Regions from separate parts of the Dokdonella sp. GW821-FHT11D02 genome, predicted to be linked through region 2. Evidence: predicted binding sites of a transcription regulator. Region 2 holds the regulator's gene; each other region holds the start of a gene.

Region 1 (9,916 bases), 1.1 Mb from region 2:
ACGCGCAGCGAGGTCGTAGTCCTCCTCGCGCACCAGCATCTTGACCGGCTCGTGCGCGGCGATCGCCTTGGCGATGGCGGCCAAGTTCTCGCGCGCGGCCGGCAGCAATTTGCGACCCCATACCTCCTCGTCGGGACCGAAGGCCATCCACGTGGCCGCGTGCGCGGCGCCTTCATCGGGCATCTGCCACATCGCGTTCTCCTGCCTCGGCGCGGGTTCGGCGCGACCGACGGCGCCGACGGCGAAGCTGCCGCCGGCCAGCAGCAGGGCGCGCTCGAGGAAATGGCGGCGGGTCATCGCATGGTGTTGCGCGGTCATGGGCTGCGCCTCTCGCTCGAATTCACGAGATGGTAGTCCCTTGCCTCGATGTTCAGCGCAAGATTTTTTGCCCGTTCACCGATGATTCTGCGCGCAAAAAAAAAGCCCCGCATCGCTGCGGGGCTTTTTGATGAAGCGTCGGAGCTTTCGCTCACTCCTCGCCCGGAAGCGGGAGAGGAGAAAAGCGCGGGCTTCGGATTTCTTAGAAATCCATACCGCCCATGCCGCCCATGCCGCCACCACCGCCACCGCCGTGGTTGTGCGCTTCTTCCTTCTTCGGCGCTTCGGCCACCATCGCCTCGGTCGTGATGACCAGGCCGGCGATCGACGCGGCGTTCTGCAGCGCGGTGCGCGTGACCTTGGTCGGGTCCAGGATGCCGAGCTCGACCATGTCGCCGTACTCGCCGGTCGCCGCGTTGTAGCCGAAGTTGCCCTTGCCGTCGGCGACCTTGTTCAGGATGACCGAAGCCTCTTCACCGGCATTGGTGACGATTTCGCGCAGCGGCGCTTCCATCGAGCGCTTGGCGATCTGGATGCCGTGGTTCTGGTCTTCGTTGTCGCCCTTGAGCTTGCCCAGGCCTGCCAGCGCGCGGATCAGCGCAACGCCACCGCCCGGCACCACGCCTTCCTCGACCGCCGCACGCGTCGCGTGCAGAGCGTCTTCGACGCGCGCCTTCTTTTCCTTCATTTCGACTTCGGTCGCGGCGCCGACCTTGATCACCGCCACGCCGCCGGCCAGCTTGGCCACGCGCTCTTGCAGCTTCTCGCGGTCGTAGTCGGAGGAGGTCTCCTCGATCTGCGCCTTGATCTGCTTGATGCGCGACTGGATCGCCGCGGCTTCACCGGCGCCGTCGATGAGGGTGGTGTTTTCCTTGGTGATCAGCACCTTCTTGGCGCGGCCGAGATCCTTCAGCGTGGCCTTTTCGAGCTGCAGGCCGACTTCCTCGGAGATGACCTGGCCGCCGGTCAGGATCGCCATGTCTTCCAACATCGCCTTGCGACGATCGCCGAAGCCCGGCGCCTTCACGGCCGCAACCTTGACGATGCCGCGGATCGTGTTGACGACCAGGGTCGCCAGCGCTTCGCCTTCGACTTCCTCGGCGACGATCAACAGCGGCTTGCCGGCCTTGGCCACGCCTTCGAGCACCGGCAGGAGTTCGCGCACGTTGGCGATCTTCTTGTCGTACAGGAGGACGTAGGGGTCATCCAGCTCGACCTGCTGGCTCTGCTGGTTGTTGATGAAGTACGGCGACAGGTAGCCGCGGTCGAACTGCATGCCCTCGACCGTGTCGAGCTGGTTTTCCAGGCCCGAGCCTTCCTCGACCGTGATGACGCCTTCCTTGCCGACCTTGTCCATCGCCTCGGCGATCAGCTTGCCGATTGCGTCGTCGCCGTTGGCCGAGATCGCGCCGACCTGGGCGATCGACTTGGAATCGGCCGACGGCTTGCTCAGCTTCTTCAGCTCTTCGACTGCCGCGATCACGGCCTTGTCGATGCCGCGCTTGAGGTCCATCGGGTTCATGCCGGCCGCAACGGCCTTGAGGCCTTCGCGGATCAGCGCCTGCGCGAGAACGGTGGCGGTGGTGGTGCCGTCACCGGCGACGTCGGAGGTCTTGGAAGCGACTTCCTTGACCATCTGCGCGCCCATGTTCTCGAACTTGTCGGCCAGTTCGATCTCCTTGGCGACGGACACGCCGTCCTTGGTGATCGTCGGCGCGCCGAAGCTCTTCTCGAGCACGACGTTGCGGCCCTTCGGGCCGAGCGTGGCCTTGACCGCGTTGGCGAGGGTGTTCACGCCGCGCAGGATGCGCGCGCGGGCGTCTTCGGAAAAACGGATCTCTTTAGCTGCCATGGGGAAACTCCAGAATTCGGGATTGGGGATTCGGAAAAGCGGGGAGCGGGGGTTGGGAGGAGGTGGGAATCGGAGCGCGTAGTGCTTCTACGAATCCCGAATCTCCAATCCCAAATCCCGGCTCTTACTCGATCACTGCAACGAGGTCTTCCTCGCGCATGACCAGGAGTTCCTCGCCGTCGACCTTGACCTCGGTGCCGGAGTACTTGCCGAACAGCACCTTGTCGCCCTTCTTCACGGCGAGCGGACGGACCTTGCCGTCTTCCAGGATCTTGCCGGTGCCGACGGCGACGACTTCGCCCTTGATCGGCTTTTCCGCCGCGGCGTCGGGAATGACGATGCCGCCGGCCGACTTGGTCTCGGCCTCCAGGCGCTTGATGATCACGCGGTCGTGCAACGGGCGAAGTGCCATGATGGGGAATTCCTCAACAGGTTGATGAAAAAGGGGTTTTTGAAAATTGTTAGCACTTGCTAGTGCTGAGTGCCAAGTTTAACGGCGAAGGACGCGTGAAGGAAGTCCGTCCCCGACTGGCGAGACAGATGAAGCTCCGCCCGGAGCCTTTCAAGAGCGATTCGCAAAACGGCCCGGCTCGTGCGCTCGAACGACGGTCGCAGGCGGAGTTTTCGATCCGTGAGTTCCGTTCGCGCGCCGGCCGATTCGGCGGCACGCTCACGCTGCAAATAATACGAAGTACTTCGTTGACCTCGACGGGCGCGGCATGCTCGAATCCTCGACAGGAAGAGGCCGTGAGGATTTGGAGATGACGCGTCGCATTGCACTCCTGTTGGCGGCGTTGCTGGCCGGAACAGCCCTCGCGAAAACGCCGAGCGGAGTGGTGTTGGACTTCCGCGCCGGCGCCGCCGTCGAACTGGTCGGCGTTTCCACCGCCGAGCAGGTCGATTCGCGGCCATTCCGTGACGGACCGACGTGGACCATCGCGCTCGAATCGCCGTCCGGCAATGCCTCTTGGACCAACCGCCTCCCTGTGCCGCGTGCCTTCCATGCCGACACTGAAGAGGATCTGCATTTTTCCCTGGTCGTGCCGCGCCCCGCGCCCGGATCGCATCTGGTGTTGCGCAGCGAGCGAGGCGACGTGCTGTGGACGCGCACGGTCGATGCGGGACTGATCGCGCAAGCCGATCGCGAGGGCGCGCACGTGCGGCGCGAACTGGCGGGCGCCTATGCGGCGACGGCGAAGCTCAGGCAATCGGTGTCGGCGCAGTCCGGTTATGCGCGCGCGCCGCGCACCGAAGTCGCCGATCCGCCCCGCCCGCCCGAGATCACGAACGCCCCTGTAACTCGCACGAAACCCGCCGCGCTGAAAGACGACGCCGAGCCGACCTTCGCGGTGAGCGGCCACGTCGACGTCGATCACCCCATCATCGTCCGCGCCTACGCCGCGGACGGCGGCCGCTTCGTGCTCTCGACGCAGCAAGATCCGAAGAGCGGGCTGTTCGAGATGCCGTTGCCGGCCGGCCGCTACGTGTTCGAAGCCGACGACAATCTGATGAACTTCGAACGCACACTGTTCTATCGCACGCCGATCCGAACCGGCGCGCTGCAGGTGTCCGCCGATACCACGCTTCCCGACATCGCCGTCGACCCCAGCAGCGGTGCCTTCGTGCTCTCCGCCGAACTGCCCTGCCCGCGCCAGCCGCCGCCGTTGGCGCATTTCACCGTCGTCGCGACGTCGGCGGACGGGGCACGCATCGAACGCCTGATCCCCGCCGCTAGCGCAACGCCGACCGATGCGGCCGGAAACTGCATCGCACAGTACCGCCTGCGCCTCAGCCCCGGCACCTATACGATCGAAGGGGCTCCGCTCGGCTGGAACAGCAAGCGTTACGCCGCGGTGCGCATCACGGCCGATGCCCAAGTCGAGCAGACCGAGATTTTTTCCGCCGCGGCGCGCAGCTTGGTCTGGCGCGGCCAACTCGTCTCCGAAACCGGCCAGCCGATCGCGGGCCGCTTGCATTGGCACGATGGAATGCTGCTCGGGGAAAAAACGCTGGAAACATCCACCGATGCAAACGGCAGGTTCGAAACGCCGTATCACAAAGGTTGGACCGCTCAGTTCTTCCCCGACGACCGCGCGGAGTACGACGCCAAAGCGAGCACGCGCGTGACCATCGGCGAGGAGCCGCCGCCGGCGACCGTGGTGCTGCCCGAGTTGGCGTTTCAGTCGCTCGACGAGGGCGGATTGCTGCGTCTGTACGGTGACGGCAATCGCAAGACGCGCTTCAACATCCTGATCGTCGGCGACGGCTACGCGGCAGCACACGAGTCCTATACCGACCTCAACGGCAACGGCCAGTGGGACGGTTTCGCTTGGCAGGACCTGGACCGGAACGGTGTCGTCAGCGACGGTGACTTCGTCACCGCGTACGGCTCGCCCACCCCCGCCGTATTGCCGAACGGGGCCAACCCGGCCGATTTCAGCGAGCCGTTCACCGATCTCAACGGCGACGGCGTGCTCAGCATCGACGATGGCGCGATCTTCCATCGTGGCGCGCGCGAATTCACGCGCGCCTTGCTCGGCGCCGACCTCTGGAACGAGCATCGCGACGCCTTCAACGTCTATGAATTGTTCGAGCCGTCCGAACAGGCCGGTTACAGCGTCATGGCGGAATCGGGCGAGCGGGTCATCGAACGCCGCACACGCTACGACACGGTGCTGCGGCTGAAGCGCTTCATCCTGGCCACCGATCGCGAAGAGCTCGAGCATCGCGCGCTTGCCGCCCTTCCGGAACTCGACCTCGTCGTGCTCCTGATCAACCGGCCGGTGATGGACATCGCCCGCGGCAATTCCTCCCTTACCCAGCCCGGCAGCATTCTGTGGACGGCGGGGGCCCAGACGGACTGGAGTTTCGAGACCGGCCCGGCGCACGAAATGGGGCACTTCGTCGGCGGCTTGTGCGACGAGTACACCGAATTCTTCGGCGTGCATCCGGAGGCCGGCAACCCGATCGCCTGGTGCGCGAATGTCGGCTTTGTGCCCGAATTCCTCGACCTGCCCTGGATGAGTTGGCTGGCGAACGATACGCGCATTCCGAGCCGCGACATGGTGCCGTCGTTGGGCGTCTACGAGGGCGCCGAGTACTACCCCGGCGGTGCCTTCCGGCCGAACTTCAACTCGATCATGCGCAACAACCGGCTGTCGCCGCTGTTCAACCCGCCTTCGCGCACGGCACTCGAGCGTGCGATCGCGCGGCGCACGAATCCGGCCGTGCCGCCGCGTTCACCGCGCCCGTTGCCGCCGTTGTTTCCGCGGCGCGACTAAAGCTATCTGCCATCCGCGGCGACCCGGCGCTGGACCGCGCCCACAATTTTGACGTTGGCGGGAACACGCATTGACGGCTGCTCTTCCACGTGAGGCAATCGACAGCCTCAGGACGGGAGGGAACCGAGATGCGACACTTTTTTGCATGGATCATCAGCCTGGGCATGCTGATTCCGGTGACGGCAGCGGCTGGCAACGAAGCGCTGGTCCTTGGTTTCCGAATGGATTCCCAGCGGCAACCGCACCTCGTCTCACTGACGACCAGTCCACGCGTCCCCGCTGCGCCACCCGTTGTCGGTGCCGCTTGGACGATAGCGGCGACTGCAGACCGTTCCGCCCTCCTCTGGTCGCGCCAATTGCCGATACCTCACCGATTCCACGCCGGCGAAGACTCAGAAACGTCCTTCGTGGCTGTCGTGCCGTCGCCTTCACCCGGCACGCATCTGAGTCTGCTGGACGAAACGCAACGCGAGCTGTGGGCCATGGACGTCGATCAGGCATCTCTGGACGGCGCAGCAGCCGCGTCTCTCAAGTTGGAACCCTCGCTTGTGGCCGCGAAAGCAGCCACCCATGAACTTCTCAACCATCAAACTGAGCCCGCATTGCAACGACAGATCGACGCGGCACGCGCCACCGGAGCAGAGCTCAGTAAGGACCTCCGCCTCCCCTATGCGGACTCGCACTCGAGTTTGAACCCTGGCATTACCGCACGTTCTCCGGCGAGCAGTCCTCTCATTTCCGCCCCTGACACCGCTGCTGCAAAGATGGCCGCCATCGTGGTCGCGCACGTCGTGGACGAAAGTGGCGGTGCTCCCGGCGTGGCTTTTCCTGCGACCGTGAGAGCGCTCGATGGCAGCGAACAGCAGGACTTGCAGGTAGAGGCAGACGGATCGCTCCGCATGTCCCTCACCGCGGGCACTTCCTATCGGCTGAGCCTGGCACCGCCGCCGCCGCTGGCAACCACGACGATTCGTTTCAACTATTCGGGAGCCGAGCCCGACCCTTTCGTCGTGAAGCGGGGCTGGCAGCTGGAGATGATTCTGAAGAATGCGCGTACCGGAGAGGTCATCAGCGACAACCTCGGAGCTTCCTACTCGGTTCGCAACGATCAGAATGAAGACTTCTTTGTGACGGCAAGCCGAGGACGACTGCTCGCTACCGTTTCCAGAGACTCCACCGCGAAGCTCGCTTTGGGAATAACGAATCTGTCGGGATACGCGCCCTCGATCTTATATCCACTCGGTCTTGTTTCCGGCAACGGAGCGATCGACATCCTGCTAGACCACGTCGAGACCGTCTTCGCCCACGTCTCGACAGAGCCGGGCGCTCAGTTCGCTGGTAGTTTCTATGCCGAATGCAATTCCCACGCAACGGAAAACGAGCCTCAGTACTGGATACGAGGCACTACGATCGAGCCCAATTCCATACGCTTTTACGCACCCTCGGGCCGCAAGTATTACTGCGACCTGAGTTCGTTGAATTTCAGCCGTCGCTTCACCGAGGTCCAGTTCAACACCGCAAGACCGGTCAACTGGACGATGCCGACGACGATCGACACGCGGTTCGACCTAATCGATACCGCCGGACGGCCTTACGAAGGCTCCTTCTATGGAGAATCCAACGACGAGGGGCTCGATACGAGATCGTACTGCGTCGAAAATCCCTGCATGTTGCCGCTGCCCTCCCAGCGTCCGGCGACTGTCCAGTTCTTTCTGACGAGCGACATCCCGTTTGCAACGATCGGCCCCGAAGTCTTCCGGAACGGCGACAGACGAAAGGTCGCCGTGCGGATGCAGCGTCGCGTAAACGGCCGCATTGTGAATCCCCAGTCCGATTCCTACGCCCGCCCTCGCGTTCGTGCATACGAAGTCCCCGGTGATCGCTTCGTCGTGTCGACCAGAACCAACGGGATCGGCGAATACGAGTTGCCGTTAATGGAGGGAACCTACGTCTTCGAGATCGACACCAACCGCGAAGATGGCGGACGCGGCAACGTCTTCTACCGGCGCCCCCATCGAACGTCCCCCATCACGATTTTGTCCGACCAACAATTGCCGGACATTGTGCTCGATGCGCAAGAAGGAGAAGTTCAACTCTCCATTACCCAAGCGTGCTTCACGACAGCGCCGCTCCATTCGTACCTCTTGGCCAGCGCTCAACTCGTCGCTGCCGACGGCACTCACGTCACCCGACCCTTTTTTCCTGTCACGCCCCCGACGCCGACGGCCGATGGACGATGTGTCGAGGAGTATCGTCTTTCGCTCAGCCCTGGCCACTACAACCTCTCCATTACGCGCCTAGGCTGGCCTCAGCGAGCTCCGGTGGACATAGAGGTCGTCGCCAACCAAGTCGCTCGATACGCGCAAACTTTTCCTGCCGAGCCACCCCCGCTGCTGTGGTCCACGCGTTTCTCGGACGCTCGCGGAAAACCGCTGCGTGACGTGCAGCTGTTGTTGCACGACCCAGCCCAGGCCGAAGCTTTTCCTTTGACTCTCAGTGAGGAGGGCCGAATCGCCATTCCTTACGCCGAAGGCTGGGGCGTCGAAATCCAATCCCCGGACGGCGGAAGTTCGGCGGGCCGTACATTCCTGTTCGGCCGCGATCCGCTCCCAGCCGAGGTCGTCCTTGAGGATCTTCCGCTGCAGGAAACGATGGAAAACGGCCTTCTCCGCCTGTACGGGAACGGGGATCGCGCCCACCGCTTCAACATCCTCGTGCTGGCGGATGGCTATGCCGATGAAAAAGAGTCCTTTACCGACAGCAACCGGAACGGGACTTGGGATGGTCTCATCTGGTACGACCTCGACGGCGACCATGTCTACTCGTCAGGAGATCTGACCTACTACGATTGGAATCATCCTCCGCCGGTGCTCGGAACCGTTCCGACCGACGGCGACGAACCGTTCGTCGACCTCAATGGCGACGGCTACCTCAGCGTCGACGACAAGGGGCTGTTTCTGGAAGCCTCGCGCTCGTTCGTGCGTTCGCTGCTCGGCTCGGACTTCTGGAACGAGCATCAAGACGCATTCAACGTCTATGTGCTTTTCACGCCTTCGCCGCAAGCGGGATTCAATGTCGTAGCGGCAAACGGCGCGAAGGTATGGGAACGCCGCACCCGCTACGGGGCGACTTTCGAGCTGGCTCGGTCGACACTCGAACTGGACCGCAACGCCGCCCTGGTCGACGCGACGGCCATACTGCCCGAAGTCGACCTGGCGGTCGTGGCCGTCAATACCCCACTCTGGGGGCCGCGATCCAATGTCACCTTGGCGCATCCGGGACTCATGGTCTTAGCCGCCGGCGCAAGCCAGATATCACCCAATGACTTTACGTCGAGCCACGAAATGGGGCATTTCGTCGGCGCCCTTTGCGACGAGTACGAAGAGTTTGGCGGCGTGCATCCGGCTGCCGGGTCGGCGGCATCGTACTGCCCCAACGTGTCCTTCACTCCTGAGGCTTCGAAGACGCCTTGGCTGGCATGGCTTCCGGCGGGCTTCAACGCTCCCAGCCGGGATATTGATGGCTCCGTGGGGATGTTTGAAGGCGCAAGCTATTACGCCGGTGGAGCATATCGCCCCTCTTACGATTCAAGGATGCGAAGCGAGAAGCCCTTCTTCAACGCTCCATCGCGTGCGGCTCTGCTCAAGGCCGTGCAACAGAGGATGGGACTTCCGACTTCGGAACGTCGACGATTGCCGCCGATTCTGCCCCGACGCCCCAATTGACGCATACCGCGGATTTGCCCGCTTGGGATGCAAGCCGGAGTCATCGGAACAGGATTGTGTGAAGATCGCCGATTGCGCACCCGCTGATCGCATGTCCGCCCTCATCGCCCACTGCAGCTGCCCCGACCCCGAAACCGCCGCCCGGATCGCGCGCGCGCTGGTCGAGGAACGCCTCGCCGCCTGCGTGCAGGCGCTGCCCGGGATGGTCTCGACCTATCGCTGGCAGGGCGCCGTGCAGGAAGAGCGCGAAGTGCTGCTGCTGATCAAGACCACGCGCGAGCGCTTCGAGGCATTGAAGTCGCGGCTGCCGGACTTGCATCCCTTCGATGTGCCCGAATTGATCGCGCTGGACGTCGTCGACGGCCTGCCGGCGTATCTGGATTGGGTCGCGGCTGCGACATCGTGACAATGAACGACCTGTAATGCGCGCGGTCCAAGCGCGGTCCTGTAGCCCGTCTACCGTTTTCCGGAGTGTTTTCGTGATGCGAACACTGTTCCTCGGCTTCTTCCTGGCGCTCGGCCTGGTCGGCTTCGCACAAGCGCAGGACGACGACCTGCTGCCGGTCGAGCAGGCGTTCAAGTTGAGCGCGAGCGTGACCGCGCCCGGCAAGATCGCTCTGCATTGGGACATCGCCAAGGACTACTACCTGTACCGCTCGCGCATCAAAGCGAAGACGACGCAGGCGGGGTTGACGCTCGGCGCGCCGGAACTGCCGCCCGGCAAGCAGAAGCACGACGAA
Region 2 (9,916 bases):
CGCCTCGAGCGACTCGCCGCCGACGGTTTCCTTCCAGCGCGCGAAATCGGCATCGGCTTCCTGCGTGCGCCCGAGCGCTCGCAGCGAGCGCTCGCGTCCGCTGATCGCCCAGTCCCAGTCGGGTTCGCGCAGCAGTACGTTGCTCCATTCCTCCACCGCTTCGGCGTGGCGGCCGAGCATTTGCAGCGTCAGTGCGCGGTTGTGCTGGATCGCGTTCTGTTCGCCGAGCAGGCGGCGGCTGCGGTCGAGGTGGACGATCGCCTTCTCGTACTCGTTGATTTGGTAGTAGTGCGTACCGGCGTTGTAGGCGGTCATGCCGTCGTCGGGACGCGCCGCGGCGAGACGCTCGTAGAACGCCGAAGCTTCCTCGACGCGACCCGCTTCCATCAGGAAGTGCACGGCGTTGTTGGCCGGGCGCTGGCGCCGTGGCCGCACGCGCAGCGCGGCGGCACAGGAGGCGACGGCATCGTCGGTGCGATCGAGCTGAGCGAGCGACCAGCCGCGCGACATCAGGCAGCCGTAGTGATCGGGGTCTTGCTGCAGGATGCGGTCGTACTCGGCGACGGCGCGTGCGTCGTCGTCGATCATCGTGGTGCGCACCCATAGTGCATCCGTACAACGCGGATCGAGCTTGAGCGCCGCGGCGATGTCGGCCACGGCGGCCTCGTCGTCGCCCAGCTTGCAATGCAGGCGTGCACGGGCTGCCCAGGCGCCGGCGTTGTTCGGCGCATCGGCCAGCAGCTGCTCGGCGAGGTGCCAGGCCAGGTCGAGATTGTCGTTGTCCTCGGCGTCGAGGATCGCTTCGATGCGTGGGCTCATGGAGTCGGCGTGTCCGTCTTGGGCGATGGGGAAGCCGGTTCCGCGACCTCGCTGCTGCAGGTGAACGGCTGATCGGCCTTCGGCAGTTCCGGGCTGTCGCAGCGCCAGCTTTGGATGCGCGGCTCGTTTTTCTTGCGCACGATTTCCGGAACCAGTTTCAGGTGCGTGCCGGCGAGCAGTGGGTCGGCCGGGGTGACGGTCAGCGTGCCGGTCGATGCGTCGATTTCGAGCTTTGCGATCGAAGCCGGCAGCGCGCCGTCCCAGCGCTGCGGGAAGCGCTCTTTGTTCGCGGCCCAGTCCTTGCCGATCGCGCGCGCGATGTCCTTCGCGTCCGCCGCCGCCGCGCGCGCCGCATCGCGGCGCGGATTGGGCGTCGCCGTCAGCGCGGCGAAGGTCAGCAGTGCAGCGAGCAGCACGATCACGCCGCCGAGCGCGAAAACGAACCAGCGTGCCAGGCGCAGAAAGCGCGCGCTGCCGACGTCGTTGCGCAGCCGATAGCGGATCGCTTCGACCGATGCACGCGCGGACACGACGTGGCAGCGCATCAGCAGGTTGTGCAAGGAGTGTTCGCCGAACAGCAGCCGCTCGGCCAGCAGCACCGGCAGCGACAGCAAGGGATGCAGCCCGTACTTGGCCAGGGTGCGCAGGATCGAACGTATCAGGCCGGGCGCATTGCCTTGCTGGTCGACCACGCGAATGCCGAGCAGGCGCTTGCCGATCGAACCCTTGCCGTAGCTGTCGAGCACGGCAGGCAACAGGATCATCGCGAGCGTGCCGGCGCAGAGCAGGGCGAACAGCCCGACTCCACCCATGCCGAGGCTCTGCGCGAGATACACGCCCAGCCACAGCCACAGCGGAATCACCAGGGCGAACAGGGCCAGATCGATCAGGGTCGCCGTCACGCGCGCGCCGGTGCCTGCGTAAACCTCGCCGGAGGCATGCGAAAGCGGTGCTTCCGCGGCCTGCTTAGGCGCGGTCAGCGGCTGCTTGCACTGATGGCATATCCGGAAGCCGGACGGATTGGTCCAGCCGCAACTCGCACAGCGCATGTTTCCTTCCTGTTTCCGGCCCGGTGATAGGTATTCACCGTTGTGCGGCGCTTTCGAGCATTTTTTTTGCGTGCGCGAGCGTCTCGCGTGTGATCTCGATGCCACCGAGCATGCGGGCGACTTCCTCGCGACGCGCGTTTCCGTCCAGCGTGTCGATGCGCGTCTGCGTCGAGGCGCCGTCGCTGGACTTGCTCACGCGCAGGTGTTGATGCCCCTGCACGGCGACCTGGGCCAAGTGCGTCACGCACAGCACCTGGCAACGTGCACCGAGCGTACGCAGCTTCTGGCCGACGACCTCGGCGACGGCGCCGCCGATGCCGGAATCGACTTCGTCGAACACCATCGTCGCGATCGCATCGCTGCCCAAGGCGGCCACTTCGATCGCCAAGCTGATGCGCGAAAGCTCGCCGCCGGAAGCGACCTTGCGCAAAGCGCGCGGCGGCTGGCCGGGGTTGGCGCTGACCAGAAATTCGCAACGTTCGGCGCCCTGCACATCGGGGTCCGCGCTGCCGGCGGGTTCGAGCTGGATTTGCAGACGTCCGCCTTGCATGCCCAGCTCGCCCATCAAGCCGCTGACCGCCTCACCGAGCCGATTCGCGCTGGCGGTGCGCTTCGCGCTGAGCGCTTTTGCGGCCTTTGCGTAGTCGGCGGCAAGTCGCTGCTGCTCGGCCTCCAGTCCGGCGATGCTGGCGCCGGCGCCGCGCAGACTTTCGAGTTCTTCGCGCAGCGCGTCCGTATGGGCCTTCAGTTCGGGCATGCGCACGCGGTGCTTGCGCGCGAGTTCGTGCAGTTTGCCGAGCTGCGCCTCCGTTTCGGCCAGCCGTTCAGGGTCGAGGTCGAGCGCGGACTGGTAGCGGGCGAGCGCATCGCTCGCCTCGCCGAGCTGGATCTGCGCCGCGTCGAGCAGTTCGCCGATCGGCGCCAGGCGCGCGTCGAGCGTGACGAGGTGGGCGATCTCGGACTGCGCGCGAGCGACCGTGCGCAGCAAGGCGAATTCGTCGTCGCCGTCGAGTCGCTCGGCCAGCTTGGCGCCGCCTTGCAGGAGCTGGCCGGAGTTGCTCAGGCGGCGGTGGCTGTCTTCCAGCGCGGCCAGCTCGTCCGGCGCGACGGCATGCCGATCGAGTTCGTCGACCTGGTGCGTCAGCCATTCGATGCGCTCGGCATGGTCGGCGCCGCGCGAGAGTTCCCCGATGCGCGTCACCGTGGCGCGCCAGGCGCGCGCGATGCGCGCGACCTCGGCCAGTTCCGGCGCGTGCTCGCCGAACGCGTCGAGCAGCTCCAATTGCTGGCCGCGATCGAGCAGGGCCTGATGCTCGTGCTGGCCGTGGATTTCGATCAGCCCGGCGGCGAGGGTCTTCAGTTGGCCCAGCGTGACCGGGCGGCCGTTGATCCAGGCGCGCGAGCTGCCTTCGCTGCGGATCACGCGGCGCAGCTGGCAGGCACCGTCCTCGTCGAGGTCTTCGGCGGCGAGCCAGTCGCGAAGATCGGTGCGCGCGGCCAGGTCGAACTCGGCCGACAGCTCCGCGCGCTCGCAGCCGTGCCGCACCATCGCCGCCTCGGCGCGGCCGCCGGCGAGCAGCAGCAGCGCGTCGACCAGCAGCGACTTGCCGGCACCGGTTTCGCCGGTGACCACGGACATGCCCGGCCCGAACGCGATCTCGGCCTCGCCGACGATCGCGAAATCCTTGACGTAAAGACTTTCCAGCATCGCCTGAGCAGCCCGGGAAAAAACGCCGCGGCACGCTAGCATGACGACAAGGCGCGGCCAAGGCGGCGGCGCTGCGGCCGCTTCGCGTTGAATCGCGCCTCGGCCGGCCCTATTGATTGCACTGGCGGCGCTTGTTAGCGTCGTTCCGAAGTCGGCGCTGGGGCGCCGCGTGGACCGCGATGATCTCTCCCTTTCTCCAGCCTCCGCTCGATGCGCGTTCGCGCAGCCTGTTGCGTTCGCTGATTGCGCAATACATCGCCGAGGGGCAGCCGGTCGGCTCGCGCACGCTGGCCAAGTCGTCCGGCCTCGATGTCAGCCCGGCGACGATCCGCAACGTCATGGCCGATCTGGAAGAGGCCGGCCTGGTCGCCGCGCCGCATACCTCGGCCGGACGCGTGCCGACCGCTCAGGGCTATCGCGTGTTCGTCGACAGCCTGCTCGAACTGCGCCCTTTGGCCGAGCCGGAAGTGGATCAGCTGCGCCGCGAGCTGCCGACCGACGCCGCCACGCCGGATCTGCTCGGCAGCGCGACCTCGCTGTTGTCTGAGATGACGCGCTTCGTCGGCGTGGTCAGCGTGCCGCGACGCGAGGAATTCCCGTTCCGCCACATCGATTTCGTGCCACTCGACGGCAGCCGCGTGCTGGTGATCCTGGTCTTCACCGACGGCCAGGTGCAAAACCGCGTGATCGCGACGCAGCGCAGCTACGCGCCGGGCGAACTCGAGCAAGTGGCGAACTACCTGAACCAGAACTTCGCCGGCCAGCGCCTGGATGAGATCCGCGTGCGGCTCTTGCGCGAGATGCGCGATGAGCGCGCGCGCCTCAATTCGCTGCTTTCCGCCGCGATCGAGGTCGCCGAGCAGGCGTTCCAGCTCAGCCCCGGCAACGACATGCTGGTGTCCGGCCAGACCAACCTGATGGGCGGCCAGGACGTGGCCGACGTCGACCGCCTGCGCGAGCTGTTCGAGGCGTTTCAGCGCAAACGCGACCTGCTGCAGCTGCTGGAGCGTTGTGCCCATGCCGAGGGCGTGCGTCTGTTCATCGGCGAGGAATCGGGGTTTGCCGCGCTGGACGGCTACAGTCTGGTCACCGCGCCCTACGGCGTCGGCGGCCGCGTGCTCGGCGTGCTCGGGGTGATCGGGCCGACGAGAATGGCCTACGAACGCGTGATTCCGGTCGTGCAAGCGACCGCTGGCATCATTTCCGGCGCCTTGAAGCGCGCCCAGCCGGCCTCATAACGCGGACCGTTGCGGGGATTTCGGGGACGGCTTCAGCCGTCCGGTCATTCCTTGCGGCGATAATCGGTTGAAGCACGCCATCCGCGCGTTTGCGGGCGGCGGATTTTTGGAACGGGCAGTTCGCAAAATCGATGCGGATTTTTGGACATCGCCCACGTGGAGGAACGATGGAAAGCAACGATGCGAAAACGGCGAGTGCGAGCGCGCAGCCGAACGGCGATGACGGTGCCGATAACGAGCTGGAGATTCTTTCGCGCCAATTGGCCGAATGCGAAGGCAAACTCGCCGAAATGCGCGAGACGGTATTGCGCGAGCGCGCCGAACTGGACAACCAGCGCAAACGTTTGCAACGCGATCTCGAACAGGCGCGCCGTTTCGCCAACGAGAAACTGTTGGCCGATCTGCTGCCGGTGCTGGACAACCTCGAGCGCGGGCTTTCGTTGGAAGGCAGCGATTACGCCGGCCTGCGCGGCGGCGTCGAGCTGACCCAGCGCGAATTGGCGCGTGTGGTCGAGGCGAATGGGCTGAAGGAAATCGGCACCATCGGCGAGGCGTTCAATCCGGAGCATCATCAGGCGATGGCAATGGTGGAGGCGGCCGGCCAAGGCGCCGGTCGCGTCGTTGCGGTCATGCAAAAAGGCTACGTGCTGAACGAGCGCCTATTGCGTCCGGCATTGGTATCGGTTTCAAAATAACGCGCTTGAAACAGGGGGGTAGACCCCCAGATTTGGCGGCAGTCACGACCTTCGGGTCGCATCGAATTCAGAGCGGGAGAGTACAGTAATGGGCAAGATCATCGGTATCGACCTCGGCACGACCAATTCGTGCGTTGCGGTCATGGAAGGCAATTCGACGCGCGTCATCGAGAACGCAGAGGGCGATCGCACGACGCCGTCCATCGTCGCCTTCAAAGACAGCGAGGTCGTGGTCGGCGCGACAGCGAAGCGCCAGGCGGTGACGAACCCGAAGAACACCTTCTACGCGGTGAAGCGCCTGATCGGCCGCAAGTTCACCGACGCCGAAGTGCAGAAAGACATCGACATGGTGCCCTACAAGATCGTCGCGCACGACAACGGCGACGCGTGGGTCGAGACCGCGGAAGGCAAGCGCATGCCGCCGCAGGAGATCTCGGCCAAGGTGCTCATGAAGATGAAGAAGACCGCCGAGGATTTTCTCGGTGAAGCGGTGACCGAAGCGGTCATCACGGTGCCGGCCTATTTCAACGATTCGCAGCGCCAGGCGACCAAGGACGCCGGCCGCATCGCGGGTCTGGAAGTCAAGCGCATCATCAACGAACCGACCGCGGCGGCGCTCGCCTACGGCCTGGACAAGAAGGGCGGCGACCGCAAGATCGCCGTGTACGATCTCGGCGGCGGCACCTTCGACATCTCGATCATCGAGATCGCCGAAGTCGACGGCGAGAAGCAGTTCGAAGTGCTGGCCACCAACGGCGACACCTTCCTCGGCGGCGAGGACTTCGACAAGCGCGTCATCGACTATCTCGTCGACGAATTCAAGAAGGACCAGGGCGTCGATCTGAAGAACGATCCGCTCGCGCTGCAGCGCCTGAAGGACGCCGCAGAGCGCGCCAAGATCGAACTGTCGACGGCCCACCAGACCGAGGTCAACCTGCCTTACGTCACCGCCGATGCGTCGGGTCCGAAGCATCTCAACATCAAGCTCACGCGCGCCAAGCTCGAAGCGCTGGTCGGCGATCTGGTCGAAAAGACCATCGCGCCGTGCCGCACCGCTTTGAACGACGCGGGCCTGAAGGTTTCCGACGTCAACGAGGTCATCCTCGTCGGTGGTCAGACGCGCATGCCGAAGGTGCAGGAAGCGGTCAAAGACTTCTTCGGCAAGGAACCGCGCAAGGACGTCAACCCGGACGAAGCGGTCGCCGTCGGCGCCGCGATCCAGGGCGGCGTGCTCGGCGGCACGGTCAAGGACGTGCTGCTGCTCGACGTGACCCCGCTCTCGCTCGGCATCGAGACGCTCGGCGGCGTGTTCACCAAGCTGATCGAGAAGAACACGACGATCCCGACCAAGGCGTCGCAGGTGTTTTCGACTGCGGAAGACAACCAGTCGGCGGTGACCGTGCACGTGCTGCAGGGCGAACGCGAGCAGGCGCGCTACAACAAGTCGCTGGCGAAGTTCGACCTCGCCGGCATCCAGCCGGCGCCGCGCGGCATGCCGCAGGTCGAGGTCACGTTCGACATCGACGCCAACGGCATCCTGCACGTCGGCGCGAAGGACAAGACCACCGGCAAGGAACAGCGCATCGAGATCAAGGCCGGTTCCGGCCTGTCCGAGGACGAGATCCAGCGCATGGTGCGCGACGCCGAGGCGAACAAGGAAGAAGACAAGAAATTCCACGAGCTCGTCGCCGTGCGCAACAAGGCCGACCAACTCGTGCACGCCACGCGCGCTGCGATCAAGGAGCACGGCGGCAAGGTGCCGGGCGATATCGGCCGCATCGAGGAAGCGCTGGCCGATCTCGAAAAGGTCATGAAGGGCGACGACAAGGCGCAGATCGAAGCGCGCACGACCAAGCTGGAAGAGGCCGCGCAATCGCTGCACGCGGCCGCTGGGGCTGCGCCGCAGCAGGGCGGCGAGCCGCCGCACGCGGCCGGTGCTTCGGCCAAGAACGACGACGTCGTCGACGCCGAGTTCACCGAAGTCAAAGACGACAAGAAATAAGGCCGGGATTCGGGACTAGGGATTGGTGATTCGGAAGGGCGACCACCGAACATGAATCCCTTTTCCGGTCCGGACACAATCATGCTTCGTCCAATCCCCAATCCCCAATTTCCCATCTCGGCTCGTCCATGAGCAAGCGCGACTACTACGAAGTACTCGGCGTCGCTCGTGGCGTGAACGAGGAAGAGCTGAAGAAATCCTTCCGCCGGCTGGCGATGAAATGCCACCCGGACCGCTGCCCGGACGATCCGGCGGCGCAGGAGAAATTCAAGGAAGCCAAAGAGGCGTACGAAGTCCTGTCCGATGCGCACAAGCGCGCGTTGTACGACCAGCACGGCCATGCCGCGTTCGAGCACGGCGGCGGTGGTCGTAACGGCTTCAACGGCGACGTCGGTGACATCTTCGGCGACATCTTCTCCGATATTTTCGGCATGGGCGGCGGTCGCGGACGCCCGCGGCGCGGTTCGGATCTGCGTTACCTGGTCGAACTCGACCTGGAAGAAGCGGTGTTCGGCATCGAGAAGCAGATCGAAGTGCCGACCCTGGTCGAATGCGACACCTGCGACGGCAGCGGCTCCGCCGACGGCAAGACCTCCACTTGTACGACCTGCCGCGGCCAAGGCCGCGTGCGCATGCAGAACGGCATCTTCTCGATCCAGCAGGCCTGCCCGCATTGCGGTGGTGCCGGCAAAGTGGTCGCCAATCCGTGCCGCGACTGCCGCGGCGAAGGCCGCGTGCAGTCCGATCGCACGCTGTCGATCAAGATTCCGGCCGGTGTCGACAACGGCGATCGCATTCGCTTGAGCGGACAGGGTGAAGCCGGTCCGAGCGGCACCGTACCCGGCGATCTCTACGTCGAGGTGCGCGTGCGCGAGCACGCGATCTTCCAGCGCGAAGGCGACGATCTGCACTGCGAGATTCCGATTCGCTTCGCCCAGGCCGCGCTCGGTGCCGAGCTCAAGGTTCCCACGCTCGACGGCGAAACGGAGATTTCGATTCCGCCCGAGACCCAGACCGGCAAGCTGTTCCGTTTGCGCGGCAAGGGCGTCAAGTCGGTACGCAGCGGACGTACCGGCGATCTGCTCTGCCGCGTCGCGGTGGAGACGCCGGTGCGATTGACCGGCGAACAACGCGAGCTGCTGCAGCAGTTCGAGGCGACGTTCGCCGGCGAGCGGGCTTCGGCGCATTCGCCGCGCGAGAGCACCTGGCTCGACGGCGTCAAGCGCTTCTGGGACCGCGTAACCTCCTGAGCTACCATCGCGCTCCGTTTTCGCGGAGCGCGTCATGCCCACACCCACTGCCGTCGTCGTTCATGGCGCCACCGGGCGCATGGGGGACGCGATCTTGCGCGTGCTCGACGAGCGCGAAGACGTGCTACCGGTCGCAGCGCTCGTGCGCGAGGGCTCCACTCGCGCCGGCGAGCCGGTGCGGGCGTTGCGGCATGCGCTGCGTTATGCGAGCGGGCTCGCTGCGGAAACAGCGGCGAGCGTGCTGATCGACTTCAGCGTGGCCGAGGCGTTCGATCACGGCCTCGCGCTCGCGCTTGAGCGCAAGCTCGCCTTCGTCAGCGGAACCACGGGTCTCGACGCGCGTCAGCGCGCCGAACTGGCGCGTGCGGCCGAATCGATTCCGGTGTTGTGGGCAGCGAACTTCAGCCTCGGCGTCGCGGTATTGGCGCGGCTCGTCGCCGCGGCGGCGAAGGCATTGCCGGACTGGGACTGCGAAATCGCCGAAGCGCACCACGCCGGCAAACACGACGCGCCCTCCGGTACGGCCTTGATGCTCGGTCGCGAAGTGGCGGCCGCGCGCGGCCAAGACTTCGAGGCCGCGGCGCGTTTTTCTCACGCCAACAGCGCGCGCGGGTCGGGTACGATCGGTTTCGCGTCCACGCGCGCCGCCGACATCGTCGGCGAACACACGGTGCTGTTCGCCACCTCGGGCGAGCGCATCGAGCTGACCCACCGCGCCAGCGACCGCATGATCTTCGCGCGCGGCGCAGTCGCCGCCGCGCGTTGGATCGCCGAGCGAGCGGCCGGATTCTATGCGCTGCCGGATGTGCTCGACGTGCGCTGATGCTCGGCGTTCGTACTGATTGGCTGCAATAGAAAAAAGTATTCTTTTACACCGCGAACGCCGTCACGACCGTCAGAATGGACGGCCTGCCAGTCGCGGCGTATCGTCGCGAACGGATGCAGCCGATGCGGAAAGCACCATCGCTTCCGTTCGGAAAAAGGGGCGATCTGCATCTTCATCCAAACCTTGGGGAGCAATCATGCGAACGATCGGCTGCGGGCGGCGTGATAGCGCGTTTTTTTCATCGACTCTGGCATGCGCTTTGTTCGGATTTTTTTCGCTGACCGGTGCGACACCGGCTCATGCCGGCGTGGGCGCCGGCGCCTACGTCA
Region 3 (9,916 bases), 2.4 Mb from region 2:
GGCCGCGCGCCTCGGCAGCGGTTACGGCACGACTTCGAAGCCGTTGCCGAAGATGCGGTCGTTGCGCTCACCGCGATTGAACAGCAACGAGATGCTGCGGTTCTCGCGATTGGCGCTGACCACATCCGGACGACCGTCGCCGTCGAAATCGGCCACCGCGACACCGCCCGGCAGCGCGCCGGTATCGAACCAGGCGTAGTTGTCGTAGCGGCCGTGGCCGTCGTTGAGCAGTACGGAAATCGTGTCGTTCTGCGTGTTCGCGGTGACGATGTCGGCCTTGCCGTCGCCGTCGACGTCGGCCAGCGTCATCGCCCACGGCCACGGCGCGTAGTCCATCACGCTCTGCGCCGGAAAGATCGGATAGTTGATCGCTTTGGCGAAGTTTCCGTGGCCGTCGCCCATCAGCACCGAGATGTCCTGCGCGGTCGTGTTCAAGGTGACGAGGTCGACGAAGCCGTCGCCGGTCACGTCCCTCGCCTCGACCCCGACCGGTCCGGCATCGGTCGCCACGTGCGTCGCCGCCGCGAAACCGCCGGCGCCATCGCCGGCGAGGATCGAGACGTCACTGGTAACGCTGTTGGCCGAAATGATGTCGAGCTTGCCGTCGCCGGTGACGTCGGCCATCGCGATGCCGCGCGGATCGCGCAAAGCGCCGGCGTCGCCGGCGCGCAGCACGACTGCCGCGGCCAGGCTGCCGTCACCGTTGCCGGCCAGGAACGAGAGGCTTTCGTTGGAGATATTGGTGTTGGCGGTGGCGACGTCGAGCTTGCCGTCACCATTCGCGTCGCCGAGCGCAAGCGCGTACGGACTTTCCCAGGTGCCGCCGACACTGAAGCTCACGGCCGTTCCGAAACTGCCGTCGCCGTGACCGAGCAGGACCGAAACCGTACCGCCGGCGAAGTCCGCGCTGACGATGTCGAGCTTGCCGTCGCCGTTCATATCGCCGATGACGACACCGGTCGGCGACGCGCCGACCGCGTAGCGCACTTCGCTGGCGAAGCCGCCGTGGCCGTCGCCGAGCAGGACCGAGACGTCGTTGCTTTGCGCGTTCGCACTGACCACATCGGCACGACCGTCGCCGTTCAAGTCGCCGGCGGCGACCGCATGCGGGAAGTTACCGGCGTCGAAGTTGGCGCTGAAGCCGATGCCGCCGGCACCGTCCGCCGGCAGGATCGAAATGCTCGGCGCCACTGCGTTGGCGACGACGATGTCGGGGTGGCCGTCGCCGGTCACGTCGGCCACCGTGAGCGGGCCCGGACCTTGCGCAACGCGCCGATTCACCGCAGCGGCGAAACCGCCGCTGCCGTCGCCGACCAGCACCGACACGGCATTCGCATTCGGGCGCGTGACGACGATGTCGGGCTTGCCGTCGCCGGTGATGTCGGCCACGACGACGTCGTGTGCACGGCCCTCGCCGGGACCGGCCGGCAGCAATTGCGCCGGCGCGAACGAGCGGCTGCCGCCGTTGAGCAGCAAAGCGACCGTTCCCGGCAACTCCGGCGGCGGAAACTCCTGCCCGCCGGTCGCGGCATTGGCGACGATCAGATCCGGATGGCCGTCGCCGTCGACATCGGCGGCGGCCAGTGCGAAGGGTTCCGATTCGGCGCCGACCGAAACGTTCTGCGGCGCGGTGAAATGGCCGCTGCCGTCGCCGTACAGAATCGAAGCGTCCTTGCTGTCGACGTTGGCGGTGGCGAGGTCGGGATGTCCGTCGGCGTCGAAATCGGCTACGACCAGCGATTCGGGCCAGGCGCCGGTCGGGAAATTCTGCGCGGCCGCGAAAGCGCCGCTGCCGTCACCCGCCAGCACCGCGATGCTGCCGCTCTCGCCGTTCGCAACGACGATGTCGACCTTACCGTCGCCGGTTACGTCGGCCAGCGCGATAGCCGTCGGCCACACGCCGCTGCCGACGTCGAGCAGGTTGGGGGTGCCGAACGCGCCGGTACCGTCACCCGAATAGACGCGGATTTCGTTCTGATCGTAGCCGGCGACGGCCAGATCGAGTTTGCCGTCGCCGTTCAGATCCGCCAATGCGACGGCGACCGCGCGCGCCGGACCGTCGGTGATCTGGGTCGGAACGGGACCGCCGTAGCCGCCGCTGCCATCGCTCAGGCTTACCGAAAAATCACCGCTCATTGAATTGCCGGTGACGAGATCCGGCTTACCGTCGCCATTCAAGTCCGCCGCAGCGACCGACACGGCGAAACAACAATTGGGAATATGCATCGCGGCCGCGGTGAAGCTCGGCGGTGCCGTACCGGCCTGCGCCGAGCCAGCGGCCGCCAGCAGCAGCCAAGCGGAATTTGCGTAAACCCAGCGAGGCAACCGGAAGCGACGCACAACACGTGTTTTCATCGAAGACTCCTGCGGGCGATCGGCGACAGAGCGGCCGCACGCAGGCTGCCGCATCGGCCGATGAGCCTGCGCAGCGCGCTCGCGCCGGTCACTCCAAGAGCGCTCCAATCGCGTGACAACTGCGCAGGAAAGAATTTCCTGATGCGTTGCAGACGCAGCGCAGGGCAAGAGCGTCGCTATCGCGCGCGTTCGCTCAGCTGCAGCGGGCCGCTGCCGTCGGCCGCTCGCGGCTCCAGCAAGGCCGCGGGAATCGAGCGCTCCCCGGCCAGTGCCTGCGCCTGACGCAGCGCATTGAGCCACGGCTCACGCTGGTTCAAAGCGTGGAACAGACGCAGCTGCAGCAGGGCGCAGTCGAAATCGCGCGCCGCCCACGGCGCCACGCGACCGACGGCGATCGCGGCCCGGGCGGTGTCGCCGGCGGCAAGCAAGGTCGGCGTCCAGGCGATGGCGACTGCGACGATCTCGACCGGCACCCCGCGCCGGTCTGCGCTCGCGGCGGCGAAACGGAACCAGCGTTGCGCACGTTCGCGCTCGCCTGCGTGATGTGCCCATTCCGCCGTCGCGAGCGCATCGGCGACAGCGTCGGGCGCATCGGAAACCTGGTCCGGCGGCTCGCGCCGGCGCTCGATCGGAGCTTCGGACGGCGCCGTTTCACCGAGAGCGAGCAGCGCACGCTGACGTAGCAGCACGACCCAGCCGCGTTGCTCGTCGGCACCGCTCGAGGGCCAACCGGCCAACGCCGCGGCGGCGTCCTCGGCGGCCGTTCGCCAGTCGTCCTGCGCGAAGGCGAGTTGTGCGCCGAGCGCACTCTGACGCGCGAGCAAGACGCGATTGCCCGAGGTCGCGCTCGCGCGTGCTTGCGCCAGTGCGGCGGCGGCTTCGCGATAGCGTCCGTTGCCGGTATACAGCTCGACTTGATTCAGCAGCAGGTCGACGCGCTGATCCGGATCGGTGATGCGCTCGCGTAGGGTCAGGCCTCGCTCGACCGTCACAGCGGCCTCTTCCCGCTGCAACATCGCCAGTTGCGCCTGCACCACGCCGGTCAGGCTGATCAGAAGCTCGTGCAAGGCGCCGAACGACTGAAAGCGATCGGCTGCCGGTTGCAGATACGCCAGCGCCGTGGCCGGCCGGCCGCGGAACAATTCGAGCAGACCGAGATTCGCATCGACACGGGCGACGCCGAGCTGATCGCCGGCGCTTTCCAGATCCGTACGCGCCGCACCGAAATCGGCCAGGGCTTCGTCGTAGCGGCGCTCGGGCACGCGGCCGTTGGCTCGCCCCATCAAGGCTTGGCCGATCTCCAACATGTGTTCGCCCGGCGTCAGCAAGGCGAGTGCAGCGTCGAAGTCGCGACTGCCGTCGCCGAATTCGCCGCGCCGCATGCGAATCGCCGCACGCGCGATCAGAATCTGTGCGTGGAGATGCGCGTCGCCTTCGACGTCCGGCAGCGGCAGCAGGCGGTCCAAGCTGGCTTGGGCGCGGTCGAGTTGACCGGCGCGGAAATCCACCAGCGCGAGCCGATAGGCGAGCTGCGACGATGACGCCGACAGCTGCGGCGACGCCGTCAGGATCTCGCGCGCGGTATCGAGTTCGTTGGCGAGCATCGCGGCGCGCGCGCGTTGCAGGGTTTCGTCCAAGCTCGCATCGCGCTCGCCCTCGATCGGCGCATTGCGGCCGAGTGCGGCGAGCAGCAGATCGGCCGCTCCGCGTGTCGCGCGCATCGCGTCGCGCTCGACGAAGCGGACCGGCACCGCGATGCCGTGCTCGGGCGTGGCGGTCAATTCGATCTGCCAGCCTGCCGCATCGCGCTTGGCCGTGCCGCGCACGACCAGGCGCGCACCGGTCGCCGCACGCAGCGTCGGCGGCTCCTCGCCGGCCGCGGCTTGCGGCGCCGACTTCTGCAGTGCGAGCACGCTTTCGCTGACCGGCACGCGAAAGCCGGCTTGGCGCAGTCGCTCGGCGACGAGATCCATGGCGCCCAGACGCACCCAGGCGTCGTCGCGCAAGCCATCGACTTGCAGCGGCAATACCACGATGCCGTCGCCGCGCACGGTCTGCTCGCTGCGCGATGCCGGCTTCTCCGGTCTCCACGTGCGATGGATCAGCCAGGTCGATGCGACGATCGCGGTCAGTATCGACAAGGCCGCGACGGCGCCCCAGCGCCGCATGAATGAGGCGCGCGGCGCGTCTGCTCGCAGCGGTGACGGCGAAACGGTGATCTGGTCCGACGTATCGAAAACATCCTCGTTCGCTGTCGGTGTCGCCGTCTCGGCTTCGACCTCGTCCACAGCGATGGCATGCACCTCGGCCACCCAGCGATAGCCGTAGCCTGCAATGGTTCGGATCACGCGTTGCGCGTTGCCGTCGTCGTCGAGTGCGCGGCGCGCACGCAGCACGACCTGGCCGAGCTGTGCATCGGATACGTTCGAGCGCCCGAACACGGCCTCGACCAGTTCATCGCGACCGACCGCGCGGCCGCGATGGGCGATCAGATGTTCGATGCATTCGAACGAGCGGCGCGGTAACTCGATGCGCTGCTCTCCGCGCCACAGCTCGCGCGTGGACGGGTTGAAGCGGAACGCTCCGAACTCGTAAACCTCAAAGACCATCCGGCGAGGTTAGCGTGCGGCCGACGTACTGACGAGTCCGGCCGCCTCCGGTTCGCTCGTACCGGAGGCGGCCTTTCCCGGGACGCTCGGCGCTTCGGAGCGCCCGTCTCACTCGTGGGGAGTCGAGCGGACGGACGGCGCCAAGCTGCCCCTCCCGCAAACCGCCGCAGCGGTCGGAGTGTTAGACGCAGCCCGGCGGTATAAACGGCCGTTCCCTCTTCGGCGCCTTCGCGCACGAATTTCGTACGCCGGTTTCAGACTCCCGCACATGCGAACGGCCCCGCGTGGGGGCCGTTCCGTACCATGGTGTACAAGTAGATGAGTGTAGAAGCTGCACTGCCGACCGGCTCGGAAACCCGAACCGGCGGAGTGCTTTTCTTGGGCTCAGGCCACGAACAGCGCGCGCATCTTCTTCATTGCGTTCGCCTCGATCTGGCGAATGCGCTCGGCCGAGACGCCGTACTCGTCTGCCAGCTCCTGCAACGTCGACTTCTCGCCGTCCTTCAGCCAGCGGCGCTGGATGATGTCGCGCGAACGCTGGTCGAGCTTGACCAGGCCGCGTGCGAGCGTATCGAGGCTGGACTCCTCCTCGGATTCGCTCTCGACCATCCCGTACGGATCCGCCGTATGGTCGATCAGGAACGCGGCCGGCGACGGACGCTCGTCCTCGTCGGCGTCGACCGGCGTGTCGAAAGCGACGTCACGACCGTTCAGACGCGCTTCCATCTCGAGCACGGTCGCTGCCGGCACGCCGAGTTCGCGCGCCACGGTATTGACCTCCTCGGCGTTCATCCAACCCAGACGCTTCTTCGACTTACGCAGATTGAAGAACAACTTGCGTTGCGCCTTGGTCGTGGCGACCTTGACGATGCGCCAGTTGCGCAAAATGAACTCGTGCATCTCGGCACGGATCCAATGCACGGCGAACGACACCAGGCGCACGCCTTGATTCGGGTCGAAGCGCTTGACCGCCTTCATCAGGCCGATATTGCCTTCCTGGATCAGATCGCCGACCTGCAGGCCGTAGCCGGAGTAACCGCGCGCCACATGCACGACGAAGCGGAGGTGCGCGAGCACCATCTGCTTGGCGGCGGCGAGGTCGGACTCGGCCACGAAACGACGGGCGAGGTCTTGCTCCTCTTCCTGCGTCAGCATTGGAATCTGGTGAACGGCACTTACATAGGCTTCGAGGCTACCCAAAGCACTCGGAACCGGAAAATTGCTGGCGACCAGGGCATTGCTCATATGAACTCCCGATTGGCTACGCATGCTAGCACTCGCGTCCTTAGAGTGCTAAATGCCTACAGAGTTCCGGCGCGCTACCGCGCTCGGGGATAACTGTACTGACAGTTATAGTACCCGAAAGTTCGTTAATTGCACGTGTTTTTTCGTTTAACTGCGGCGACGCAGTGTTCGCCCCACGGCGCGAAACCTTAAGTCTCTGAAAAAGAACGATTTCCTACTGCCGGAAGCCCGGCAGACGGCAGAATTCGCCTCAATCGAGGCGCAGCTCGCTGCGCGGCGGCAATGCCCAGTCGATGGGGGCCAGGCCTTGGCTGCGCAGATACTCGTTCGCCCGTGCGAAGTGGCCGCAGCCGATGAAACCCCGGTGTGCTGACAGCGGCGAGGGGTGCGGTGCCTTCAGCACCCGATGGCGACGCAGGTCGATCAGCTTGCCCTTTTGCTGCGCATAGCTACCCCAGAGCAGAAAGACCAACCCTTCCCGCTCGCGATCGAGCGCCTCGATGCACGCGTCGGTAAAGCCCTCCCAACCCTTACCGGCGTGCGAGCCGGCCTGCCCGTGCTCGACCGTCAGCACCGAGTTCAGCAACAGCACGCCTTGCCGTGCCCAGGGAATCAGACAGCCGTGGTCGGGCCGTGGAATGCCCGGCTCGCGCTGCAGCTCGGAGAAGATGTTCACCAGCGACGGCGGCGGCGCAGTGCCCGGCGGTACCGAGAAGCACAGTCCGTGCGCCTGCCCGGGACCGTGATACGGATCTTGGCCGAGGATGACGACCTTGACCGCTTCGAACGGAGTGGCGTCGAGCGCAGCGAAGATTTTCGACCCCGGCGGATAGATGGTCTTGCCTGCGCGCTTCTGCTCGCGCAGGTACTCGGCCAGCGCGATCATTTCCGGCCGCTCGAAGTACGCGCCGACACGCGCCTTCCACGACGCTTCGAGCTTGACCCTGTCCTCGCTCATAGCGTGCCCCGCACTCGTTCGCGCAGATGCCGCGACACGCGCAGCTGAAACTGTAGCTTGGTCACCAGCAGCCGCTCTTCGATCGGCTTGTGCACCAGATCGTTCGCGCCGGCGCGCAACAACGCGGCCTGGTTGGCCGGATTGTCGTCGCCGGTCATCACCAGCACCGGTAACTCACCTTTCGAGTAGCCGAAGCCGTCGCGGATGCGATCGAGCAGATCGCCGCCGCTCAATTCGCCTTTCAGGTTCACGTCGGTCAGGACCAGATCGACCGCGGGCGTGCCCGCCACTTCGCGCAAGGCCTGCAATCGTTCGAGTGCGGCTTCCACGCTCAGCACGTGCGTCACCGTGAATCCGCTTTTTTGCAGCATTCGCGTCGTCGCCAGCGCGACCACGCGGCTGTCCTCGACGTACAAGACTTCGCCGCCGATCGTTTCGGCCGGCCGCACGTAACCGCGGATGAAGGCGGCCAGTGCCTCGAAGCCGAGCGACTTGTCGAAGTAGTCGGTGACCTCATCGGACAGCTTGCGTGCGACCAAACGCTCCTGCACGTCGCCGGACACGACCACGACCGGGATGTACGCCTGCAGCGCGCTGGCACGAACGTGACGCGCGAGTTCGAGTCCGTCCATGTCGGACAGACCCAAGGCCGTGGTGACGAGATCGACGACACCGGCATCCAAGATGCGACGCGCTTCCGCGCCGCTGCCGCAACCGAGCACGACCGCCTGGGGCAGCTCGGACTTCAGCACGCGCTCGATCAGTTGACGCGCGACGCGCGAACCGTCGACGACGAGCACGCGCGGCGCATCGCTGCTGATGTGTCGCGTCAGCCGAACCGATTCGCTCATGCTTGCGGCTGTCCTGCGGAGAGATGGCGCGCCGTCGCGACGAAGGCGCCGACCCAGCCGAGCACCGCACTGGCGGCGATCACGGCCAGCGCGACCAGCACGCCGACGCCGTGCAGCGCGAAGCGACCGCCGTAGCTTTCGATCAGGCGCTGCGCCGGTGACGCCAGCGCCAGTTCGATCGCGACCACGATCGCGAGCGCGCACATTCCGCCCAGCAATCCGTACCAGAAACCGGCGTACAGAAAAGGACGGCGCACGAAACCATCGCTGGCGCCGATCAGTTGCGTCACCGAGATTTCGGCGCTTCGAGCCTGGATGTCCATGCGCACGGTATTGCCGATCACCAGCAGAGTCGCCAGCGCCAGCAGCGCCGCGATCACTGCGACGATACGTTCGCCAAAGTGGAGAATGTCGGAAAGTTTACGACGCCAGGCGGCATCGTACTGCACCAGATCGACGCGCGCGTCGGCCTTCAGATCCGTCAGCAGCGGTGGCGCGTCGAGATCGGTTTTCGCGCCCGGCGTGACCACCAAGACGCTCGGCAGCGGATTGGAACTCAGTGCGTCGAGCGCCTCGCCGAAACCCGACAGTTGGCGGAACTCGGCCAGTCCCTGCTCCGGCGTGCGGATCAGCACCTCGGCGACGTCGTTGCGGCGACGCAGCTCGTCGGCGAGCGCATCGGCGCCCTTGGTGTCGATCGCGGGCTTGAGGAACACGGCAATCTCGCGCGCCTCGCGCAGGCCGCCCGAGAGGTCGCGCGCGTTGTCGAATACGAGGAAGAACAACAACGGCAGCGCCAGCGCGAAACCGAGCACGAGCACGGTCAGCGCGTTCGCCCACGGCCGCGCCGCCAGTCGGCCGAGGCTGGAGAAGAAGCTGTACAGATGTTGGTCGCGCCAAGCGCCCAGGCGCTCGCGCCAAGGCACGCGCGCACGCCGCGGTTCCGCAGCGGATTTCGGTGCCGGCGCACGGCGCACGTTGCGTTCGGCCTGCCGGCTCATGCGCTCTGCTCCGGTCGGCTCGAAGGCGGCCTGAAATCGTCGATCAAACGGCCGTGGTCGAGCACCAGCACGCGCTTGCTCAGGCGCCGCACCAACATCAGGTCGTGGCTGGCGATCAGCACGGTCGTGCCGACCTGGCCGAACTCGGCGAACAGACCCATGATCTCGGCCGACAGCTGCGGATCGAGATTGCCGGTCGGCTCGTCGGCGATGATCACCGGCGGCTTGGCCACGATCGCGCGCGCGATGCCGACGCGTTGTTGCTCGCCGGACGAGAGCGTCACCGGCGCCGCTTTTTCCTTCGCCAACAAGCCGACCTTGTCGAGCGCGGCGCGCACGCGCTTGCCCAGCTCCTCGCGTGCGACACCGGCGATCAAGAGCGGCAACGCGACGTTGTCGAATACGGTGCGGTCCATCAGCAGACGATGATCCTGGAACACCATGCCGATGCCGCGCCGCGTGTGCGCAATGCCGCCGCGGCGCACCCGCGCGAGATCGGCGTGATTGACGACGACGCGGCCGCGCGTAGGCCGTTCGACCAACCCGATCAGCTTCAACAACGTGCTCTTGCCGGCACCGGAATGGCCGGTCACGAACACCATTTCGCCCGCGCCGATCTCGAAACTGAGATCGACCAAGGCGTCCTGGCCCGACGCATAGCGCTTGCCGACCTGCTCGAAGCGAATCACGCGCGGAATTCCTCGGCGTCGCCAATGCGCATCATTCGTTCCTCTGTGCGGCGCGGAAGTCCCGCTGCCACGTCAGCCAGCTCTGCAACATCACGATGCTCCACAGGTGCGTATGCCATTTGCGTTCGCCGCGCTTGAACGCGTTCCAGCGCCGCAACACCGACGACGCATCGAGCAGATTATCGCGACGGAGCCGCTCTTCCGACAG

What was found. The regulator HrcA, encoded in region 2, represses chaperone genes, less so after heat shock. The targets are predictions, from matches to a motif close to TTNGCACTCNNNNNNNNNGAGTGCNAA.
Region 1: groES (co-chaperone GroES) is a predicted target of HrcA. The motif match lies at 2,632-2,658, and genes of this name have one in related genera.
Region 3: rpoH (RNA polymerase sigma factor RpoH) is a predicted target of HrcA. The motif match lies at 6,235-6,261, and genes of this name have one in related genera.

Annotation. Positions count from the first base shown of each region.
Region 1 covers NZ_CM179520.1:4,375,621-4,385,536, forward strand. Annotated here, with positions in the region: gene AC3QL3_RS18510 (agmatine deiminase family protein) at 1-318, opposite strand, end outside; gene groL (chaperonin GroEL) at 521-2,170, opposite strand; gene groES (co-chaperone GroES) at 2,295-2,582, opposite strand; gene AC3QL3_RS18525 (M64 family metallopeptidase) at 2,932-5,451, shown strand; gene AC3QL3_RS18530 (M64 family metallopeptidase) at 5,580-9,176, shown strand; gene cutA (divalent-cation tolerance protein CutA) at 9,268-9,582, shown strand; gene AC3QL3_RS18540 (protein-disulfide reductase DsbD) at 9,659-9,916, shown strand, end outside.
Region 2 covers NZ_CM179520.1:3,304,986-3,314,901, reverse strand. Annotated here, with positions in the region: gene AC3QL3_RS13955 (tetratricopeptide repeat protein) at 1-819, opposite strand, end outside; gene AC3QL3_RS13950 (RDD family protein) at 816-1,868, opposite strand; gene recN (DNA repair protein RecN) at 1,903-3,576, opposite strand; gene hrcA (heat-inducible transcriptional repressor HrcA) at 3,756-4,814, shown strand; gene grpE (nucleotide exchange factor GrpE) at 4,982-5,509, shown strand; gene dnaK (molecular chaperone DnaK) at 5,598-7,511, shown strand; gene dnaJ (molecular chaperone DnaJ) at 7,640-8,761, shown strand; gene dapB (4-hydroxy-tetrahydrodipicolinate reductase) at 8,796-9,584, shown strand; gene AC3QL3_RS13915 (hypothetical protein) at 9,847-9,916, shown strand, end outside.
Region 3 covers NZ_CM179520.1:632,460-642,375, reverse strand. Annotated here, with positions in the region: gene AC3QL3_RS02635 (FG-GAP repeat domain-containing protein) at 22-2,355, opposite strand; gene AC3QL3_RS02630 (winged helix-turn-helix domain-containing protein) at 2,532-4,964, opposite strand; gene rpoH (RNA polymerase sigma factor RpoH) at 5,349-6,209, opposite strand; gene ung (uracil-DNA glycosylase) at 6,460-7,167, opposite strand; gene AC3QL3_RS02615 (response regulator) at 7,164-8,018, opposite strand; gene ftsX (permease-like cell division protein FtsX) at 8,015-9,019, opposite strand; gene ftsE (cell division ATP-binding protein FtsE) at 9,016-9,708, opposite strand; gene asnB (asparagine synthase (glutamine-hydrolyzing)) at 9,740-9,916, opposite strand, start outside.